3 regions of the Mesorhizobium kamtschaticum genome follow, and region 3 is predicted to be linked to each of the others. Evidence: predicted binding sites of a transcription regulator. Region 3 holds the regulator's gene; each other region holds the start of a gene.
What was found. The regulator PhoB, encoded in region 3, activates phosphate uptake and scavenging genes when phosphate is short. The targets are predictions, from matches to a motif close to TGTCATNNANCTGTCAT.
Positions count from the first base shown of each region.

Region 1: a site for PhoB is predicted at 2,015-2,031, ahead of AC0V7N_RS18300 (acid phosphatase). Genes of this name have one in related genera too.
Region 2: a site for PhoB is predicted at 2,241-2,257, ahead of ppk2 (polyphosphate kinase 2). Genes of this name have one in related genera too.

Region 1 is NZ_CM149691.1:3,702,045-3,706,198, forward strand. It holds gene AC0V7N_RS18290 (EAL domain-containing protein) at 1-301, opposite strand, end outside; gene AC0V7N_RS18295 (cytochrome-c peroxidase) at 464-1,720, opposite strand; gene AC0V7N_RS18300 (acid phosphatase) at 2,092-3,624, shown strand; gene AC0V7N_RS18305 (Lrp/AsnC family transcriptional regulator) at 3,635-4,114, opposite strand.
Region 2 is NZ_CM149691.1:5,343,496-5,347,649, forward strand. It holds gene AC0V7N_RS26695 (glyoxalase superfamily protein) at 1-330, shown strand, start outside; gene AC0V7N_RS26700 (dihydrofolate reductase family protein) at 519-1,166, shown strand; gene ppk2 (polyphosphate kinase 2) at 1,214-2,134, opposite strand; gene AC0V7N_RS26710 (aldo/keto reductase) at 2,416-3,459, shown strand; gene AC0V7N_RS26715 (glycosyl transferase family 90) at 3,527-4,154, opposite strand, start outside.
Region 3 is NZ_CM149691.1:1,790,771-1,794,924, reverse strand. It holds gene AC0V7N_RS08825 (ROK family protein) at 1-1,015, shown strand, start outside; gene AC0V7N_RS08820 (DUF6881 domain-containing protein) at 1,031-1,375, shown strand; gene phoB (phosphate regulon transcriptional regulator PhoB) at 1,391-2,080, opposite strand; gene phoU (phosphate signaling complex protein PhoU) at 2,100-2,807, opposite strand; gene pstB (phosphate ABC transporter ATP-binding protein PstB) at 2,833-3,636, opposite strand; gene pstA (phosphate ABC transporter permease PstA) at 3,633-4,154, opposite strand, start outside.

The DNA of each region.
Region 1 (4,154 bases), 1.9 Mb from region 3:
TGGCGAGGTTGTTGTAGATCTGCTGGATTGTCGCGCGGCCTTCGTCGCCCAGATTGGTGCCGTGCCGGTCGAGGTTTCGGACGCTGGGCAGATAGGTCAAGGTCCGCACATTTTCATAGACGGCCCGCAAGGCGTCTTCGACGGTCTTGGCCGTCGCTCTGGAAGCTGCCTGGGAATTCTCGAGATAGCGCTCCTTGGCCAGCGCGAAGTTTCGCTGGGCATCGATATGCAACGCCGCCAGCGTCGCCGCGCCGGTCAACAGGATCACAACAAATCCGGCCGCTCGCCTGAATGCGTTCATCAGAGTCCCACCATCGAGTGACGAGGGTTATCGTAGAGCGGTTTAGGAAGCGCTAATGGGATATGTCTTTCTTTACCGGTCCCAAGCGTTGCGGCGCATCAAATCCGGCAAATCCAGAACCCTTTCTTTCGCCAGCGGGCAGGCCAAAATGGGCAGGGCGGTTCAGTTCGCTGGCACCGCCTGCTGATCGGCGTCGGTGAGCGTGCCGAGAAACGCGACGATATCGTCGATCTCGGCGTCGTTCAGCGCCGGCTTGTCGCCGGGCTTTTTGCCGTTGAAGGGCGGATCCTGATTTAAGTTCGGCCAGTAAGCCTTTGGCAGATCGTCATATTTATTGACCGTGCCGTCGGCATTTCTGGGGTACCAATGGCCGGGGTCGGTGTCGCGGCTAACGTAGAAGGCGACGGCGTCGCGCAGCGTGTGGAAGGTGCCGTTGTGGAAGAAGCTTTTGCGCAGCGCGACGTTGCGCAGGGTCGGCGTCTTGAACAGGCCGCAATATTCGCTGCGGCCGTGGAAGTCGGTGCGCAGCGGGCCGCACAGGCCGAGATCGATATAGCTGGGATCGGCATTGGCCGGGATCGCCGCATTGCGCGGCACGGCGATGGCGATCAGGCCGAAATCGGTGAATTGCGGCGGCTCGCCGTCATTGGCCGGTTCGCTGAGATGGCAGCTGGCGCAATTGCCCTTGGTCCCGTCCTCGAACAGCGCGCGGCCGCGCATTTCCTGTGCCGTGAGCTCGGCCTTGCCGGCGAGGAAAGCGTCGTAGCGGCTGGAATAGGGATAGAAATCGGCGGCACTCTGCTCGAAGGTGCCGAGCGCCTCGGCGGCGGCGTCGAAGGCGTCACCCGGATGATCGAACACCTCGTCGCCGAAGGTTGCTTTGAACTCTTCGGCATAGGCTGACTTGCGCAAGGCGGCGGCGACGGCGGCCTCATCCTTGTTGGCCATCTCGAAGGGCGAGAGCAGGGGGATCTTCGCTTGGTCCTTGCCATGGTCGGCGCGGCCGTCCCAGGTCAGGCCGCCGGTCGGGCCATTGTCGACGCTCTCATCGCCCTCGTCTTCGGAATCGTAGAAATGCTCGGTGAAGGCGGGCGCGGCCTGCAGGTAGCGCAGCGAGGGCACGGCGCGCACGCCCGGCTGGTCGAGGTTTGACCCGCCCATCTCGACCGGCGAGGCCGAGGCCGGGCCGAAGGCGTGGTGCGGGTCATGGCAGGACGAACAGGCCTGCTTGCCCGACGCCGACAGCGCCGGGTCGAAGAACATCTTTTTGCCAAGCGCGGTCAGTGCCTGCGCCCTGGCGAAGGCGTCGGCGCGCGATAGCGGGCCGGGGTGGACGCTGCCCGCTGGCAGGCCGTCGGCTGGCCATAAGATCGTGATGCCGGCAAAAGTTGCGAAGGCAGCGGATTTCCATCGTGTCATGGGCAGTCCAGTCCGTTTGCCCTTGGCTAGAAGTGTATTGCTACGGATTGATGACCGCTGGTGAGGTTCAACTTCGTCTGCGCTGCGTTCCCTCGCGCCCCCCTCTGTCCTGCCGGACATCTCCCCCACACGGGGGGAGATTGGATGTCGTCTCGGCTTTCGCCAATCACCAAAGTTTGAAAAGGCGCGGTCGCGAAAGCTGCCAATCTCCCCCCTCGTGGGGGAGATGTCCGGCAGGACAGAGGGGGCGCTGTCGGGCTGGCGTTTCCTGCTATCCACATGCACACGCCGAGATGTCACAAAGCTGACAAGCACCAGCCCTAGCGTCGAAAAATTCCTCCAGCCATCCCCTAGCCACGAGGCATCTTCCCATGACCAGGTCTTTTCTCTCGCTTTGCCTCGCCTCGACGGCGCTGGCATCGTTCGCCACTGCTGCCCACGCCGCCCCTCCCGGTTACGACAAGATCGACACCGTCGTCGTCATCTATGCCGAGAACCGCAGCTTCGATAATCTCTATGGTGGTTTCCCCGGCGCCAATGGGCTGGCCAATGTCTCGGCCGACCAGGTGCGTCAGCTTGACCGTGACGGCAAGCCGCTCACCGAACTGCCGCCGGCCTGGGGTGGGCTGACCGGCAAGGGGGTGACGCCTGTTGTGACCGAGGCGCAGTCGGCGCATCTCAGCAATGCCAGCTTCGCCATCGACGACGCTGCCGGCTTCAACGAGAAGACCTCCGTCATCACGCGCGACCTCTGGCACCGCTTCTACCAGGAGCAGATGCAGATCGACGCTGGCCGGAACGACAAGTTCGTCGCCTGGGCCGATGCCGGCGGGCTGGTGATGGGCCATTATGACGGCTCCGGCCTGCCGATGTGGGCGGTGGCGAAGAAATACGTGCTGGCCGACAATTTCTTCCAGGGCGCCTTTGGCGGCTCGTTCCTCAACCATTTCCAGCTCGCCTGCGCCTGCGTGCCGGTCTATCCGCATGCCGACACCAGCCCGGTGAAAGGGCAGATCGCCGTCGTCGAGGCGGATGGCAAGACGCTGAAGGTGGCCGACAATTCGCCGGCCTCGGCGCTCGGCGGTGTGCCGAAATTCGTCAATGACGGCGCCATCACGCCCGACTTCTACGCCGTCAACACCATGCAGCCGCCTTATCAGCCGAGCGCCAACAAGCCGGTCGAAGGCGGTGACAAGGCCTTGGCCGATCCGGCGCAGCCGACTACACTGCCGCCGCAGCACGACATCACCATCGGCGATCTCCTGTCACTCAAAGGCATCGACTGGGCCTGGTATTCCGGCGCCTGGCAAGCGACGCTCGATGGCAAGAACGCGACGCCGGTGCCGAACTTCCAGTTCCACCACCAGCCGTTCAACTATTTCGCCGCCTATGCGCCCGGCACCGCCGCGCGGACCGCGCATCTCAGGGATGGCGGCCTGGACGGCGCCGAATTCATCAAGGCGATCGATGACGGCAAGCTGCCGGCCGTCAGCTTCTACAAGCCGCAAGGCAATCTCAACGAGCACGGCGGCTATACCGATGTGGCGAGCGGCGACCAGCATCTGGCCGACCTCGTCGCGCATCTGGAGAAGAGCCCGCAATGGGGCCACATGCTGGTGGTCGTCACCTATGACGAGAATGGCGGCTTCTGGGATCATGTCGCGCCGCCCAAGGCCGACCGCTGGGGACCCGGCAACCGCATCCCGGCCTTCATCATCTCGCCCTATGCGAAGATGGGTACGGTCGACCACACGCAGTACGACACGACGTCGATCCTGCGCTTCATCACCGCGCGCTTTGATCTGCCGGTGCTGACCGGCATCGTCGCCCGCGACAAGGCGCTGCGCAACAACGACCAGCCGCCGATGGGGGATCTGAGTGCGGCGCTTGACCTCAGCCGGTAGGCTTGGGCCGCTAACCGCCTGATCGCCGGATCAGCGGGCGGCCGATCGGCTTCGGCGTCTCGCTGCGCAGCACCAGCGCCGTGGTGACCGCACCATGGCGCGCCACGGCGTCGACGATGGTTTCAAGGTGGGCGGGCGAGGGCACGACCACCTTCAGGATGAAGCAATCCTCGCCGGTCAGCCGATGCACCTCGGTAATCTCAGGCATTTCGGCGAACTGCTTCAGGCACGGGCGGATGTGCTCATGCGTGGTGCGCACGCGGATGATGGCCATCATGCCGAGACCCAGCGCCGTCGGATCGATCACCGCGGTGTAGCCGGCAATGACGCCGCGCTCCTCCAGCCGCTTGACCCGCTCGGAGGTTGCCGGTTGCGACAGGCCGACCCTTCGGCCAAGTTCCGACATGCCGATGCGGCCGTTCTCCTGCATGGCCTCGACAATGGCGATGTCGGTCGGATCGAGCGGCGCGCGCTTATCGTGGTTCTTCATGGGCACCTTGAATTCATCGGCAATAAAGGGATTTTTCCGA
Region 2 (4,154 bases), 3.6 Mb from region 3:
TTCGACGTCGCCAAGGCGCACGAATTCTATCTCGGCTACCTCGGCTTCGCCGCGGACTGGGAGCACCGCTACGGCGACAACTTCCCGCTTTATACGCAGGTCTCGCGCGGCAACCTTGTCCTGCATTTGTCCGAACATGCCGGCGACGCGACGCCGGGCGGCAACATGGTCGTCTACATGAAAGGCATCCGCGACTTTCACAAAGAGCTTGCGGCCAAGGACTACCGCTACATGAAGCCTGGTCTGGAACAGGAGGACGGAAGGCTGACGGTCGAGGTCATCGACCCGTTCAGCAACCACATCCGCTTCATGGAACTCACCGGCGAATAGCCTGATATCGCGGCTGTTTCGGCGGCCACCAGTGGCCACCCCAGCGCATCACTACGCAACATTCCGGACGTCACTTGGCGACGATGTCAGGACGTGTCTGCATCGTGGGGAACACCGCTTGTGATCTGCAATCGGTTTGCTACAAGAAACCGCTTGCAAAACATAATTGGTTATCGAGGAGTATCTCCATGCCCAAACTTCGCGTCAACGCTTTCACCCTATCGCTCGACGGCTATGGCGCTGGCCCTGATCAGGATCTGAAAAATCCGCTCGGCGTCGGCGGGGAATCCTTGCACAAGTGGTTTGTCGACACTCGCACCTTCCGTGAGATGGTGCTCAGACAAGATGGCGGCACCACCGACATCAACGAGGCGTTCGCGGCGCGCAGCTTCGAGAATGTCGGCGCCTGGATCCTTGGCCGCAACATGTTCGGGCCGATCCGCGGCGAATGGCCTGACGACAGCTGGAAAGGCTGGTGGGGCGACAACCCGCCCTACCATGTACCGGTTTTCGTGCTGACGCACCACGAGCGTGCGCCCATCACGATGGAAGGTGGCACGACCTTTTATTTCGTCACCGACGGCATCCATTCGGCGCTCGACCAGGCGAAGGCGGCGGCTGATGGCAAGGATGTGCGGGTTGGTGGCGGCGTCGCCACTATTCGGCAATATCTGCAGGAGAGGTTGATCGACGAGATGCATCTGGCAATCTCGCCGGTGCTGCTTGGCAGAGGCGAGAACCTTTTTGCCGGGATTGATATGCTGAAGCTGGGCTACCAGTGCACCGAGCAGGTGGCGACGGCGCTCGCCACGCATGTGGTCATCAAGCGGACGTAACGACAGCTCCCTCTCCCCGTCAGTAAACGGGGAGAAGGAAGAACCCCTCAATACTTCTCCGGCACGTAAAGCTCGCGCGGCAGCGTCTGGCGTTCGTATTCGGGATTGAAGACGCGTTCCGGCAGCGTGATCTCCTCGTGCGGCACCTCTTCATACGGCATCTGCTTGAGCAGATGATCGATGCAGTTCAGCCGCGCCCGCTTCTTGTCGTTGCCCTCGACGATGAACCAGGGCGCTTCGGGAATGTTGGTGCGGGCGAAGGTCTCTTCCTTGGCCTTGGTGTACTGCTCCCAGCGCACGCGCGACTGCAAATCCATGGGCGACAGCTTCCATTGCTTCATCGGGTCGTGGATGCGCATCAGGAAGCGCATCTGCTGTTCCTCATCGGTGATCGAGAACCAGTATTTGACCACGGTGATGCCCGAGCGCACCAGCATGCGCTCAAACTCCGGCACGTCGCGGAAAAATTCCTCGACCTGACCTCCATCGGCAAATCCCATCACCCGTTCGACGCCGGAGCGGTTGTACCAGGAGCGGTCGAACAGCACGATCTCGCCACCTGCCGGCAGATGCGGCACATAGCGCTGGAAATACCATTGCGACTTCTCGCGCTCGGTCGGCGCCGGCAGCGCCACGACGCGGCAGATGCGCGGATTGAGCCGCTGGGTGATCCGCTTGATGACGCCGCCCTTGCCGGCGGAGTCGCGGCCCTCGAAGATCACCACCAGCTTCTTCTTGTGATAGGCGACCCAGGACTGCAGCTTGATCAATTCCGACTGCAGGCTGATCAGGTCACGAAAATATTGCATGCGATCGATCGAAGGCGGATGCGCGTTCTTATAGATCTTGGCGATCTCCATCGACAGCGCCGGCTCCGACATTTCGAGCTCATAATCTTCGTCGAGCGTGTCGGCGAGTTCGGCTTCAAGCCAGTCCTTGGCGGGAGAATTCTGTCTCAGCTCGGTCATATCGGTCGCTCCGCTTGCAAGCCTGTCGGTTCATGTCCGGCACCCCAAACTGCTGGCCTGCGGCCTGGAATGGAAACACCTTAGCCGAATTCAATATAGGCCGGCAGTGACGGTTTTATTGCAGCCCGAGCGCCATTGCCGTCACTGCCAATCCCGCGAGGTACGATCGATCCGTCGTCCTGGCATGGCGACAAGCCGACCAAATTGTCCTACAAATGCCTGGTCGCATTCCGGGCTGCCCTTTGGCGGCGCCCCAATTCAACACAATCGCGAGGACTAACATGGAATACCGTACTCTCGGCCGTTCAGGCCTGAAGGTTTCGACACTGACCCTGGGCACCATGACCTTCGGTGGCACCGGGCCATTCGCCGCGGTCGGCAACAGCGATCTTACCGAAGCCAAGCGGATGATCGACATGTGCATCGACGCCGGCATCAATCTCATCGACACCGCCAATGTCTATTCGAACGGCCTGTCGGAGGAGATCATCGGCGAGGCGCTTGGCGGCAAGCGCAAGAACGATGTGCTGATCGCCTCCAAGGCGCGCATGCGGATCGGCAGCGGGCCGAACGACGAAGGCCTGTCGCGCCACCATCTGATCCGCGAATGTGAAAGGAGCCTGAAGCGGCTGAAGACCGATGTCATCGACATCTATTTCGTCCACCAATGGGACGGCCTTACCCCGGTCGAGGAAACGGTCGCCGCGCTCGACACTTTGGTCAGCCAGGGCAAGGTGCGCTATATCGGCTGCTCCAACTGGTCCGGCTGGCAGGTGATGAAGGCGCTCGCCACCAGCGACAGCCGTCACCAGCAGCGCTTCGTCACCCAGCAGATCCACTACACGCTGGAGGCTCGCGAGGCCGAATACGAGCTGCTGCCGATTTCGGTCGACCAGGGACTGGGCGTGCTGGTGTGGAGCCCGCTCGCCGGCGGCTTGCTGTCGGGCAAATACCGCCGCGACAGCCCGACCGCGCGGCAGCTCGCCGGCTGGTCCGAACCGCCGATCCGCGACGAGGACCGGCTGTGGCGGATCGTCGATGTGCTGGTCGAGATCGGCAAGGCCCGCGGCGTGTCGGCGGCGCAAGTGGCGCTTGCCTGGCTGCTCGGCCGCCCTGCCGTCTCCTCGCTGGTGATCGGCGCCCGCAACGATGTCCAGCTCAAGGACAATCTCGCGGCAGCAAGCCTGGAGCTCAGCCCTGAGGAACGCCAGCGCCTCGACGCGGTCAGCCGTCCGCCTTTGCTCTACCCGTACTGGCACCAGCAACTGACGGCAAAGGCTCGCTTCGGTGCTGCCGATCTCGTGATTGACCGAAGCGGCGTATAGGTACAGGTTTGACGAGAGGCCGGCGGGTCCAGGCTCGCCGGTCCCCACCTTTTGACGCGGGAATTGCTTATCCCATAATGTAGCGCCAGACCTCGGCATCCGGCTTGATCTGGCCGCTCAGCACGAAATATTTGTAGAGCACCAGAAGCGAGATCGCCTGTTCGGTCTGTTCGTCGTTGAATATCCGGCAATAGCCATTCGCGGCCGCGATGATGCGCTCTGCCTTCGCCGGGTGCCTTTCGAAATAAGCCACCTTTTCGCCGAGATCAGCGAAATCCGGATCGAGCGGCACATAGTGCACATTGGCTTCGAGCTGCCGCTCCGCGAACCATGTCTCGTAGGTCGGCGGCGGCATCAGGCAGAGCGACTTCGAGTTCAAGATCCATTTCAGGTTGGTCGCCACGTCATTGCCCTCGAGCGAGACGATGTAGCGATAGCGCTGGTGCTGGCTGATGCTGAGAAAGGGCTTGGCGTATTCGGCCGGCGCGTTGGGCTTGTGCGAGCCGGCATCGCAGAATGGCAGGTCGCGCGCCGCTTGCAGAAACCGTGTCCTGATCGGATTGTTGAGATCGCCGCGCCAGACCACGGTCGGCAACTTGTCGGCGAAAGAGATGGCGTCGGCCGGCATCTGGAAGTGACGGAACTTGTCGAGCTTCATGATGACCGCGTTCTCGTCGTCATCACGGATTGGGCGG
Region 3 (4,154 bases):
CGGCCTCAATCCGGAGGCCGCGGCTGTCATGACCGTGGTGCTGTCGCTGAATTTCCTCTCCGTCGCCGTCATCGACTATGCCGGCCAGGTGGTATCAGAGGAACAGCGCCGGCTGGACACGCTGACCATGTCGCGCGAAGCGCTGATCGGCGAATGCGTCGCCATCGTACGGCGGCGCCTCGACGATCCCGATATCGACGTGCGCAGCGTCGCTCGCATCGCGCTGGCGATCCAGGGCATCACCGACACCGAGGCCCGGGCGATGCTCTGGTCGCCGATCACGCCGCAGACCGACATCGCCTTCGCCGACATACTCGAAGCCGAGTTCCGCATCCCCGCCACCATGGAGAACGACTGCAACATGATGGCGGTGGCGCTGCGCTGGCGCGATCCCGAGCGCTACCGCGACGACTTCATCGCCATCCTTCTGTCGCACGGCATCGGCATGGGCCTGGTGCTGAAGGGCGAGCTGTTCACCGGCACTCATTCCTCGGGCGGCGAGTTCGGCCACATGATCCACCGGCCAGGCGGCGCGCTCTGCCGCTGCGGGCGCCGCGGCTGCGTCGAGGCCTATGCCGGCAACTATGCCATCTGGCGCAACGCCAGGCAGCTCAGTGAGGACACCGAGCCGGTCGCCGACGTCAGCGACACGCAGATGCGGGCACTCGCCGCCACCGCAAGGGAAAGAGACGGACCTGAGCGCGAAGCCTACCGCAAGGCCGGCGAGGCACTGGGCTATGGCCTCGGCAGCCTGTTCGCGCTGATCGATCCCGCACCCGTCGCCATGGTCGGCGTCAGTGCCGCCGCCTTCGACCTGATCGAGCCGGCATTGCGCGAGGCCATCGCCCAGACCGCCGGCGGCCAGCACTCGAAATCGATTTCCTTCGACACCGAACCGAACGAACTGCCGCTGATCCGCGAGGGCTGCGCCATGCGTGCGCTGACCTTCGTCGACCAGGAGATTTTCGCACCGGGCGTGCAGGCACGAGCTGGCGCCGGAAAGAGCGTGGCCTGAGCACGACCGATGTCCATGATGAAGAGCTACAAGAACCGACTTGGCGTGACATATTACCTGCCGGACTTCGGCCCTCCCGTTCACTGGCTCATGAATGTCTCGTCCGGAGACCCGGATCTGCCAGTCGTGTACTATTTCGAATGCGATGCTGAGAACCTTGGTTGTCGGGCAATCCACGTATACGCCGATGGTCGCGTGCTCCTCGCATATCCCGGAGGCCTCAACGGCGATCACCTGCCCGAAGGGGAACTGCCGACAGTAGAAGAGGTCGAGCAAGGTGACTGGCAAGTCCGCGAGATCACCAAAGCTGAATTCGACGCGCTTTGGGCTGCGCTGTCTCGCCTGGAAGGCACCGAGTGAACCCCAGACCGCCGTCTAATCTTCCCGAATAGCGTAGCCCGCACCGCGGATGGTGCGGATGACGTCCGGCATGCGGCCATTGTTGACCGCCTTGCGCAGCCGGCCGACATGCACGTCCACCGTGCGCTCGTCGATGTAGATCGTCTCGCCCCAGACATTGTCGAGCAGCTGGCTGCGCGAGAACACGCGGCCGGGATGGCGCATCATGAATTCGAGCAGACGGAATTCGGTCGGCCCGAGCCGGATCTCGCTCTTCTTGCGATAGACCCGGTGCGATTCACGGTCGAGCACGATGTCGCCGACCTTGAGCACACTGGACAGAACTTCCGGCTTGGCGCGGCGCAGCAGCGCCTTGACGCGAGCCATGAATTCCGGCGTCGAGAACGGCTTGACCAGATAGTCGTCGGCGCCGGTGGAGAGCCCACGTACGCGGTCGCTTTCTTCACCCCGCGCGGTCAGCATGATGATCGGCAGCCGCTCGGTCTCGGGCCGCATCCGCAGGCGCCGACAGAGTTCGATGCCGGACACCGCCGGCACCATCCAGTCGAGCACCAGAAGGTCGGGCACGTTCTCCTGCAGGCGGATTTCAGCCTCGTCGCCGCGCGGCACCACCTCCACCTGGTAGCCTTCGGATTCAAGATTGTAACGGAGCAGCACCCCCAGCGGCTCCTCATCCTCCACCACCATAATGCGTGGCGCGATCATCGATTGGTCACCTCTTGCGTCAGGCCGCGGGCGCCGACATCGCCGTCTCGTCCTGCTTGGGACGATTAGCGGGCAACTGCGTGCCGGTCAGGACATAGTAGGCGTTTTCGGCAATGTTGGTCACGTGGTCGCCGATGCGTTCGAGATTCTTGGCGCAGAACAGCAGATGCGTGCAAGCCGTGATGTTGCGCGGATCCTCCATCATGTAGGTCAGCAGTTCGCGGAAGACGGAGGTGTATTTGACGTCGATGCGTTCGTCGTCGGCGCGCAGCTTCGCCAGTGCCGCGGCATCGCGCGCCGCATACTCTTCGATCACGCCCTGCACCTGGATCAGCACCAGCTGTGCCATAGCGTCGATGGAATGCGACAGGTCGCGCGGCGTGGCGCTGAGACCGACGGTGCCGACGCGCTTGGCGATGTTCTTGGCAAGGTCGCCAATGCGCTCGAGATCGCCAGCCATGCGGATCGAGCCGACGACATGACGCAGATCGTCGGCCATTGGCTGGCGCTTGGCGATCAGCGTGATGGCGCGGTCGTCGAGTTCGCGCTGGCGCGCGTCCATGATGGCATCGTCGGAGACCACGCGCTGTGCCAGCGCATTGTCGGAATTCAGCAGCGCCTTGGTGGCGCCACCGACCATCGAGCCGGCTAGATCGCCCATGTCGCTGATCAGCCTGCTGATCTGTCCGAGATCCTCGTCGAAGGCTGCGACTGTGTGTTCGGCCATGATCCTGGTCCTCGTATGCGTGAGATCAGCCGAAGCGGCCGGTGATGTAGTCTTGCGTGCGCTTCTCGCGAGGCGACGTGAAGATCTTCTCGGTTTTGTCGAACTCGACCAGTTCGCCCAGATACATGAAAGCAGTCTGCTTCGAGACGCGCGCCGCCTGCTGCATGTTGTGGGTGACGATGACGATCGTGTAGTCGGCCTGCAGCTCGTCGATCAGCTCCTCGATCTTGGCGGTCGACAGCGGGTCGAGCGCCGAGGCCGGCTCGTCGAGCAGGATGACTTCCGGCTTCACGGCCACGGTACGGGCGATGCACAGCCGCTGCTGCTGCCCGCCTGACAGGCTGAGGCCGCTGGCATTGAGCTTGTCCTTGACCTCGTTCCACAGGGCTGCGCGCTTCAGCGCCTGCTCAACGCGGCCGTCCATCTCGGCCTTGCTGATCTTCTCATAGAGCCTGACGCCGAAGGCGATGTTCTCATAGATCGACATCGGGAACGGCGTCGGCTTCTGGAACACCATTCCGATCTTGGTGCGCAGCAGGTTGAGGTCTTGCGAACGGTCGAGAACGTTCTGACCGTCGAGCAGCACCTGGCCCTCGGCGGTCTGCTTGGGATAGAGTTCATAGATGCGGTTGAAGACGCGCAGCAGCGTCGACTTTCCGCAACCCGACGGTCCGATGAAGGCGGTGACACTGCGCTCGGGCAGCGATAGCGTGATATCCTTCAGCGCCTTCGACTGGCCGTAGTAGAAGTTGAGGTTCTTGACCTCGATCTTTACCTTGGCGGCTGCCTCGGCGGCGATCGTCATGTCTGGAGACAACATCTGGCTCATTTGTCCTCTCTGCGTCCGGTCAGGCTGCGCGCAACGATGCTGAGCGCGAGAACCGTCAATGTGATGATGAGTGCGCCAGTCCAGGCCAGCTGCTGCCATTCCTCGTAAGGGCTGAGAGCGAACTGGAAGATGGTGACTGGCAGGCTGGCCATCGGCGCGTTGAGATTGCTCGACCAGAACTGGTTGTTCAGCGCCGTGAAAAGAAGGGGTGCCGTCTCGCCGGAGATGCGGGCGATGGCCAGCAATATGCCGGTGACGATGCCCGACATTGCGGCGCGGTAGGCAACCGACTTGATGACCACCCAGCGCGGCGCACCGATCGCGGTGCCGGCTTCGCGCAAGGCGTTGGGCACCAGGTTGAGCATATCTTCAGTGGTGCGCACGACGACCGGGATGACCAGGATGGCAAGCGCGACGGCGCCGGCGATCGCCGAGAAGTGCCCCATAGGCCGCACCATCAGCTCATAGACGAACAGGCCGATAATGATCGACGGCGCCGACAGAAGGATGTCGTTGAT